One region of the Bacillus sp. FSL K6-6540 genome, then DNA from elsewhere that is predicted to be linked to it. Evidence: riboswitches for the same ligand, from Rfam matches in the RefSeq annotation. Region 1 holds a riboswitch; the other holds the start of a gene.
What was found. A riboswitch is a leader RNA that binds a small molecule or an ion and turns the genes downstream of it on or off. The one in region 1 is predicted to bind cyclic di-AMP.

Region 1 (4,448 bases):
TCGGTGAAAAATTAGCAACGGATATTCTTAATGCACTTCGTGAGGAGGAGTCGTGACATACGGCTTCTCTTTTTTTGTCGGGTTGAAACGGTAAATCGCATAGGCGACAATCGCCGGAAGCACCATGTAAAAAGCGCCGGTCAGCAGGTTGGCGGCATCTTTGAGCATGATCAGGCTGATGCCCATCAGGATGCTGTTGAAGATGACATGGGAGAACATCGCAGCCAAATACCCGTATTTCAAAAAGATGTAGCTGAACAGCAAACCGATGATGACCAGCTCAATCGGCCGGGAGATCACGGGGTATATCGGATAGAGCGTATGTCCCAGCGCCCAGATGAGCGAGGTGATCAAGCTTGCGACAAAGGTATTGCGGACGATCTTTTTCACCATCTTGATGCCGAACAGCCGGTACACGGCCTCCTCGGATATGCCGGCCAGCCAGGCCATCAACGGAAACAGCCAAGGATACAGCATGTTGTAAGGCGATTGCGTCGCATCCGTGGTGGACCATGTATTCAGGGTCAGACCAAGACCGATAAAGATGACGGATTGGACGCCAAGCAGGATGAAGGCCCACATATACCCCAGCTTCATGCTGTCCAGCACGTAATGCCCGTATCCGGGTTCTTTGGCGCGCGGCCATGGATTGAGCCCGTCTTCTTTATGCCACAGCCCGCTGCCGCCGACAAGGGAGAAATAGAGCAGGGCGGAGAAGACGAGCGAATAGACGGCATAGAAAATCATCATCCCGAGCACGCCGGTTTGCGACATGCCTTCGGATTTGAAAACGGGAATCAGATTGTACGTATTCAGCATTTGAATGACGAACAGCAGCGCCGATAAGAACAGGCCGCGCTTAAACGAGGTGTAGGCCCTGGTCTTCACGCTGTACACAATCGCAAGAATGCCCAGGATTAGGGTGAACAGGCCGTACCCTGCGAGCGTCAGCAGGGTGGCATCCTGCGTCTGCTTGTTGACATAAGCAGAGTGGGCGGCTGGCACCGAGAAGGAGGGCTCATAAGAGCGCAATTTCCCCTGCTCGAAGGTGAAGCGGTGCTCCAGCCTGGAGTCCCCGATCCTGGATTCAGGGTCCACATATTTGAGACGGGGATCCCCCTCCTTCGTAACCAGCTCCAGATTCGACAGGTCATAACCCGCCCGCTGAAGCCATGGCTCCGCCAGCGCCTGCTTCTCGGCCAATGTCATGCCGTCCTCAACGACGAGCAGCATCTGCCTCTGAATCTCGCCCTTGTTCAGCTCGATCCGATCAAAGCTGGAACGGGCATAATCATACGAGAATCCGACGATGCCGGAATTTTGCATGTGCACGTCCACATTGAGGGCATCGCCTCCAGGCTCGCTGAAGCGAACGCGGTATACGTCATAGGGATATTTGGCTTCATAGGTTTTGTTATATTCCGAAAGTCTCTTCTCCTTCGCCAGATATCCGTAAAGTTCCGATTTGGATTGATATGTAACCAAGGCTTCGTCCGTGTCCGCAGCCGCAAACTGCAGATGCTCCTGAGCAAACCTTGAAGCTGCCTGCCGAGCCTGCTCCTTGGAAATGATATCCGGTGAGGCCATCTCGGCATCGTCCGGATTCGCCCACGGAAATACCTGAAATAATAGGAACAGAATCAGGCCGACTGCGGCAGGCGCGATGAGCTGCTTCAGATTGGGCTTCAGCTTCAAGGGCTCTCTTGCACGATTCATGAAATTCCTCCTCTAAGAAAGTTGATACTCCCACTGGTATTCGATATGCCTGATTAAGAACGCATAGAGTCAATATAACATAGTATGAAAGCCATAAGCAGCTTATCCCAATTATCGGAATATTGAAATAAATCGATGAAAATGAATGAAAGGTTTCGAAAACGTTAGAGAACCCTACGCTTGTATTCTTGAATATGCCCAATTCGCGCTCTTTTAAAGATATTTCGGGCGAAAAACGGCATTGGGTTACGTAACGGATTGAGTTATAATCACATCATGCTTGAAGGAACCGAATATTCCAGCCGAATTTCGTAATGAAAATGGGGGAACCATGTAATTGGGGTGAATTTCATTATTCCCGGAATAATGAATAGGGCGACCTGTGGAAATGCCCGAATCCGTCAGCTAACCTCGTAGGCTGTTGCACAGGAACCAGACCGAAAGGCACTGCGTTTTCCAGTGTCTTTTTTCGTTGATTTTTTTAAAGAAGGTGTCCGATTGAACGCTAAATTAAACTGGCTTACATTGTCTCCGCCCCAAATTCTCGTGCTTGGTTTTGCGGCCATCATCTTCATCGGGACCGGGCTGTTAATGCTGCCAATCTCGACGACGACGGGCGAACCGCTTGGATTTACTGACGCCTTGTTCACTTCGACCTCGGCAACGTGCGTAACGGGCCTGGTCGTAGTGGATACGGGAACGACATTCAGTTCCTTCGGAGAAGTCGTGATCATGCTGCTGATTCAAATCGGCGGGCTCGGATTCATGACGATGGCTACTTTATTCGCCTTGGTTCTGAAGAGACGCATATCGCTCAAAGACCGTCTAATCTTACAGGAAGCGATGAATCAGTCCTCGATGGAAGGTATCGTAAGGCTGATACGCAGAGTATTGCTGTACTCGCTCGTCATCGAGGCCTGCGGCGCAGTCCTTTTATCGGTTCGTTGGGCGTTTGATATGCCGTTGGGCCGGGCGATCTATTACGGTGTTTTTCATGCGGTGACGATGTTTAACAACGCCGGCTTCGATTTGTTTGGCGATTTTCGGAGTTTGACCGGGTATGTATACGATCCGGTAGTCAACTTCGTTGTGATGTTCTTGATTGTTTCCGGGGGCATTGGATTTATTGTGCTGTCCGATCTGATCGATTATCGAAAACAGCGGAGGCTCTCCCTGCACTCCAAGGTGGTGCTCACGATGACGGCTGCCTTGCTTGCGGTCGGATTTATCGTCATTCTCATATTTGAATTTACCAATCCGAGAACGCTGGGTTCCCTGAACTGGGGCGGAAAATTCTTCGGCGCGTTATTCCAATCCGTAACGCCGCGTACGGCGGGCGCGAATACTATAGATATTACGGGGCTCAGACAGGCAACGCAATTTTTTATCGTCATCCTGATGTTTATCGGAGCATCTCCAGGGTCAACCGGCGGCGGCATCAAAACCACGACCTTTACCATTATGGTAGGGGCGGTCATTGCGATGATGCGCGGGCGGGAAGACATCGTCATGTTCCGTTATCGCCTGGCCCAGGAGCGGGTGCTGAAGGCACTGACCATTGCCTTGCTGGCCCTGCTGCTCGTTCTAACCGTCTCGATGATTCTGTCGACGACAGAGGAAGGGGACTTCCTGGAGATTCTATTCGAAACGACATCCGCCTTCGGTACGGTAGGTCTCTCCATGGGCTTAACGCCCGATTTGACCGTGTTCGGCAAGATCCTGATCAGCCTTACGATGTTTGCGGGTCGATTGGGGCCTTTGACGCTTGCTTATGCACTGGGGCCGAAAAAGGGTAAAGAATTATATCGTCATCCGGAAGGCAAAATGATAATTGGATAAGGGGTATAGGAGAGACATGAAACCAAAGCAATTTGCAATCATCGGTTTGGGGCGATTTGGCGCCAGTCTGGCGCTGGAGCTGATGGAACAGGGATATGAGGTGCTCGGCATCGACCGGAACGAAGAGGTCGTCGAGGATATGAGCGAGCTGCTGACGCATACGGTGGTGGCGGACGCGACGGATGAGGAAGTGCTTAAATCGCTCGGCATCCGCAACTTCGACTGCGGAATCGTTGCGATCGGGAACGACATTCAGATGAGCATCCTCTCCGCCATCCTGTTGAAAGAGCTGGGTGTCGCGATGGTCGTTGCCAAGGCGATATCGGTGCTGCACGGCCGGGCGCTGGAGAAGCTTGGCGTGGACCGGGTCATCTTTCCCGAGCGGGATATGGGGATCCGGGTAGCGCACCAGCTCGTGACGCCAAACCTGCTTGATTATATCGAATTATCCAAGGATTATCTGATTGTGGAGATGACGGTCACGGACTGCATGGACGGAAAAACGCTGAGCGAGCTTAATACGAGGGTCCGGTACGGCGTCAGCGTGGTGGCGCTGAATAAACAGTCCGGCATTATCGTTGCTCCGACGGCCATGGACGTCGTGAACTCCGGCGATATTATGGTCGTCATCGGCTCCAATGACAACGTGGACCGCTTTGAGTCCGAAGTCGTGAATATGCTCGAAAAATAAATATAGTAGAAAAAAACTGACGATTGCGAAATATCGTCAGTTTTTTTTCGATTTATCTTCCTCCAGCTTGCGGAACAGGATCTCCGTTTCTTCGATCCAGCGGCTGGCCGCCTTGCTCAGCTCCGAGGCTTGACCGTAGATCAGCGAAGTCGTTCGCCGGGTTTCGATGAGTGCCGGAATATGAATGTCGACGAGCCCGTTA
Region 2 (4,448 bases), 6.1 Mb from region 1:
ACCAACATCCATAGACAGCATAGCCAGTTGTGACAAAAAAAGCAACTATACCGCGCACCTTCATAAAAAGTACACAAAATTGTGCCTTTTCATATAGACAAAGATTACTATTCCTCATTTGCCGGAGGCTCATACACCATGCAGTGGAAAAGGGCGTTTCCCGTCGGCGTAAGGCGCTCATACGTATCGGTGATATGAAAGCCCGCCTTTTCGTACGCGCGGATCGCACGTTCATTCCAGGTCATTACCTCCAGGTCGATCTCATCGGCAGGCCGCCTCCGCCTCGCTTCCCGGACAATCGTCTGCATAAACCGTTTACCCATTCCCCGCCCGCACCAATCAGGCCGCATGCCCAGCCCGATTCGCGTAACCTCATGCATCGGAAACAGTTGGGCAAATCCCCATAGCGTCTTCCGTTCATCCAAAATCGAAATGTACTGCTCCCGGCGGATGTCGGGATCCCCAAACTCGATCTCAAGCCCCTTCATCTGCTCCCAGGGAAGAAAACCGTAAATGTTATAGGGAGGAGGATAGGTCCAGGCGCATATTTCTTTCGCGTGCTCTTCACGCATGACCACCGTATGAAATGAAATCGGTGCTGCATCCATTGGCAAAGTCCCCCTGTCATAATTACAAATTAAATTATACCCCATTTCTCAAACATTCTAGCCGCATCAAAAAGCCCGTCCAAGAGAAGTAGGTCTCCTTTGACGGGCAAACGGATATGTATGGGCAGGACGAGGATAAGACATCGAAGCTTAGGAGGATTCTCCGGTCGACTTTTCATACTGATCATTGCTCATGATGCGCTCGGCACCTACGTACCGCTGCTCGTAGTAGTCCTCAGAAAATAAAATCAATATTTTTCCATTAGGGTGTTTAATGAAGGGAGAGGAGGGTATATAAAGGGTAGAAGATGCAACGACATGAGGGGGCGAAGTGAATTCGCATAATAATTTTCTTTTTTTCTCGAAAAGTGGGAACTTTTTCGTTGTCCCAAACGTTATAAAGGTATACACAGAGCAGACAAAAGAAAAAGCCGCTGGATGAGATCGGCACAATCTCATACACCCAGGGCTTCTTGTAAAGGATAAATCAATGAAGTTCCAGTAATTAATTGTAGTTCACAGCTACAGACTTGTACGTAGACTGACTCATGACTCGCTTAGCACCTACGTATCGATTGGCGTAATAGCTCTGGCTCAGCGGACTGATGATGACACCGCGCGAGGATGAGGAATGAGCGAATTTGCCGCCCCCAACATAAATACCCACATGAGATACACCTCTGCCGGATGTGTTGAAGAACACGAGATCGCCAGCTTTCAGCTTGCTCTTGGCTACGGCCGTACCGACTTTGTATTGAGCTCCAGACGTGCGCGGCAGGCTAAGACCAAGTTTCTTGTAGATATAGCTGGTGAATCCGGAGCAGTCAAAACCATTCGTTGTGGTTCCACCTGTTTTATAAGAGACACCAATGGCTGGTTTGATTGCAGTATTTAATTTGGAATCGGCGAAAGCGCTTCCGGTCCCTAATGTGAGTGCGAGGGCCAGGCCTAGAGAAATGGCCGTTAACTTCTTTTTCAAAACAAAAAGCTCCTTCCATTGCCTGCGAGGTTAGCTTAAGGGTTCGGTTGAAGGTCCCCTATGATCCCTCTCTTGCGAGATCAATTCACCCAAAACGGATCCCCCGCTTCCCAATCATGGGAATTCGGCTCCTTAAAATGTTGATGAACCCATTCATAGACGTCTGACGTTCCAACATGCTTAACGAAATTACATAGTTCCAGCAAAAAGTTACAGTAAAGATGACAAAGTTGTTACTAACATATTCGTTATTTTAGCAGAGTATTAACAATTTGGCAAATGAGGAAAGCTCATTTTTATACAAAAAAACCTGTCCCCGTCATGCGGGATCAGGTTTTTTTGTAACTTGGCCATCGGAAAATGTAATATTGAGGAAAAATGAGCTTCTATTCTTTGTAAAATCAAGTCCGAGAGAGAAATGTGTCGCTTCCGATTACAGCATATTTACGAGCTTGTTTATCATATGATGGTAACGAAATGTAACGATTAGGCATGCTGCGAAGAAGAATCCCGCCACAAATGATATTGGGCGGAAATTACCCAAATTTGGAAGAGTCCATTTAGAAAATAAGAGGCTTGCTGAATAATCAAGCCGATCAATCCCGCCCAGAAGAGCGATGCCGAGCTCAGGAGCAAAAGAATGACGCAGGCCGATCCGCCAACGGTAAGGGATAACAGCACAGCCGTGCCCAGTCGGCGGAAGAGCGCAAGAACGGAGCTGATCATGCCGGAATTGTCCGTACGGCCGAATTGCATATAGAGCAATAACAGGCGAATCAGATAGGCGTACAGAAACCAGCCGGCTGCATGAGGCAGCGCATGAAGCAGCATAACCGGCTCATGGATCCCGTTCAGCAGGATCGGAAGGATTTTGGGCAGAATCCAGTATCCGGGCACAAAGGTAAGAACAAGTTCGATCAGATAAAATACCGTAACGGGCTTCCATAGCTTCTGCATGCCGGTGAAGAAGAATAATCCGCGCTCGCCCTTAGCCTCCTGGTGGAGGTTATAGAAGATGCCTGCCCGAATGAGCGGGGTACATACCATCCGGATCAGGAGCAGAGCGGCCAGAAGCCAACCATAGGTATGGACCGTGCCGCTTAACGATAGACTCATCTCGCCCTCGTAGAAGAATAACAGGCGACTAAGCTCGTTAGGGGCAGAATCCGGATACCGCATCAGTAGGGGGACGACTGCCGATTTTACAAGCCGGTACAGGCAATATCCCCACAGCATGCGGTACAAGAACAGCAGAATGGAGACGTATAATTGGTCTTTAACACTGATCCACCCTTGGCCTGCATAACTTTTCATGTGCTCCCCCCTCACCATGACAGGCTGCCGAACAACGTCTCCACAAGCTTGGTAATACTGAGATTCCAGCGTGTGACCACCTTCGGATCCATTCCTGCCTTCATATAGTTATTGATGTGTCTATTCTCCAGAACGATGGAGTATTTCGGATCAACCATGGCCCAGGCGAGCGGGGTGCTGTACTCCAGGGTGTACGTAACTTTTCCGTCCTTGCCGCTCCAGGTTCGCTCCACCGTTTTGCCGTCTTCAAAGGCGAACACGATAGGCACATCGGTTATATCTCCGTCCTTGCTCGTAATCTTGACCGTGGATTCATACCGCGGATGGTCTGACGTGCCTTTATTTTTGGTTTTGATCACATCGATGGCGACGTCGGCCATTTGGCTTCCATATACATATTGGTCAAAATACGATTGCCAGGATGTTTTGCTTACTTGCTCGACGACTTTCTGAAAATCAGACGTGGTTGGGTGCTTGAACCGATATTTCTGGGCATAGGTATGCATGATTTTCCCCATCATCTGTGGACCGACCTGCCGTTCAATGCCTTGCAGCACCAGCTTGCCTCTCGTGTAAACATTCAGCGCGTAGTTCTCGTGTGAGCTGTATTTCCAGGACTCCATCTTCAGCGGGGCAGGGGAGGTAATCGATGCTCCTTGAGCAGCGGTGTTGGAGGTAATGCCGTATTCCTTCTCCATCACTCTTTCTTCTGCATAGGTTGCAAAGGCCTCGTCCAGCCACGCTTCCTCAAATTCGTTGCTTGCGATCATTCCGTAAAAATATTGGTGGGCGATCTCGTGAATGACGGTCCGTTCGAGCTCATAACCCGGCGAATCGTTCTTGGCCCCGAAGGCCGTGACCAGCGTCGGGTATTCCATACCGCCTGCACCGTTGCCCGACTCCGGCGGGACGACGATGGACAACGTGGAATAAGGATAGGTTCCGTACCATTTACCGAACGAAGCCAGTGCCGACTTGGCGGCATCAAAGTAACGGTCCTTCAGGTCTTTATGGGCCGGATCGAGATACAGCTTGATGCGGACGCCCGGCACGCCCGGTGCCGAGAAGGCTTCCTCGGCCGTGACAAAATTGGGCGAGGCCGACCAGGCAAAATCGTGCACATCATCGGCATAGAATTGATAAATTTTTTCCCCGTTCGACTTTTGGGCGGGCTTGGTCGGGAATCCGGTCGCGGCGACAATGTAATTCTCGGGCACCCGGATGCGAACGCTGTAAATGCCGAAGTTGGAATAGAACTCGGAGTTGCCGTGGTATTGATGAAGATTCCATCCTTCCTCGGCTCTTCCGCGAAGTCCGGCCGGTTCATAGACCGATACTTTAGGAAACCATTGGCCAGCCATAATAAAATTCTCGGTGGTGCCCATGCGCGCGAATATTTTGGGAAGCTCGACTTCAAATTCCATGTGAATGGTGATGCTCTCCCCGCCCTTGATGGGTTTGGGCAATCTAAGTTTGACAAGGCTGTGATCCTTGATGTTCCCGTCATCGGGTTGGACGAATTGAAGGCGATGGGTCAGGGCCAGTCC

Region 2: it holds a riboswitch for cyclic di-AMP, as region 1 does, so the genes downstream of both, MHH82_RS00490 (C40 family peptidase) here and MHH82_RS27745 (TrkH family potassium uptake protein) in region 1, are expected to answer to the same signal.

The regions. Positions count from the first base shown of each region.
Region 1 covers NZ_JBBOXH010000001.1:6,182,160-6,186,607, reverse strand. Annotated here, with positions in the region: gene uvrC (excinuclease ABC subunit UvrC) at 1-56, shown strand, start outside; gene MHH82_RS27750 (CPBP family intramembrane glutamic endopeptidase) at 28-1,716, opposite strand; cyclic di-AMP (ydaO/yuaA leader) riboswitch at 2,007-2,151, shown strand; gene MHH82_RS27745 (TrkH family potassium uptake protein) at 2,215-3,555, shown strand; gene MHH82_RS27740 (potassium channel family protein) at 3,572-4,246, shown strand; gene MHH82_RS27735 (LysR family transcriptional regulator) at 4,283-4,448, opposite strand, start outside.
Region 2 covers NZ_JBBOXH010000001.1:101,001-105,448, forward strand. Annotated here, with positions in the region: gene MHH82_RS00485 (GNAT family N-acetyltransferase) at 108-608, opposite strand; gene MHH82_RS00490 (C40 family peptidase) at 1,114-1,587, opposite strand; cyclic di-AMP (ydaO/yuaA leader) riboswitch at 1,592-1,727, opposite strand; gene MHH82_RS00495 (hypothetical protein) at 2,074-2,901, opposite strand; gene MHH82_RS00500 (M1 family metallopeptidase) at 2,913-4,448, opposite strand, start outside.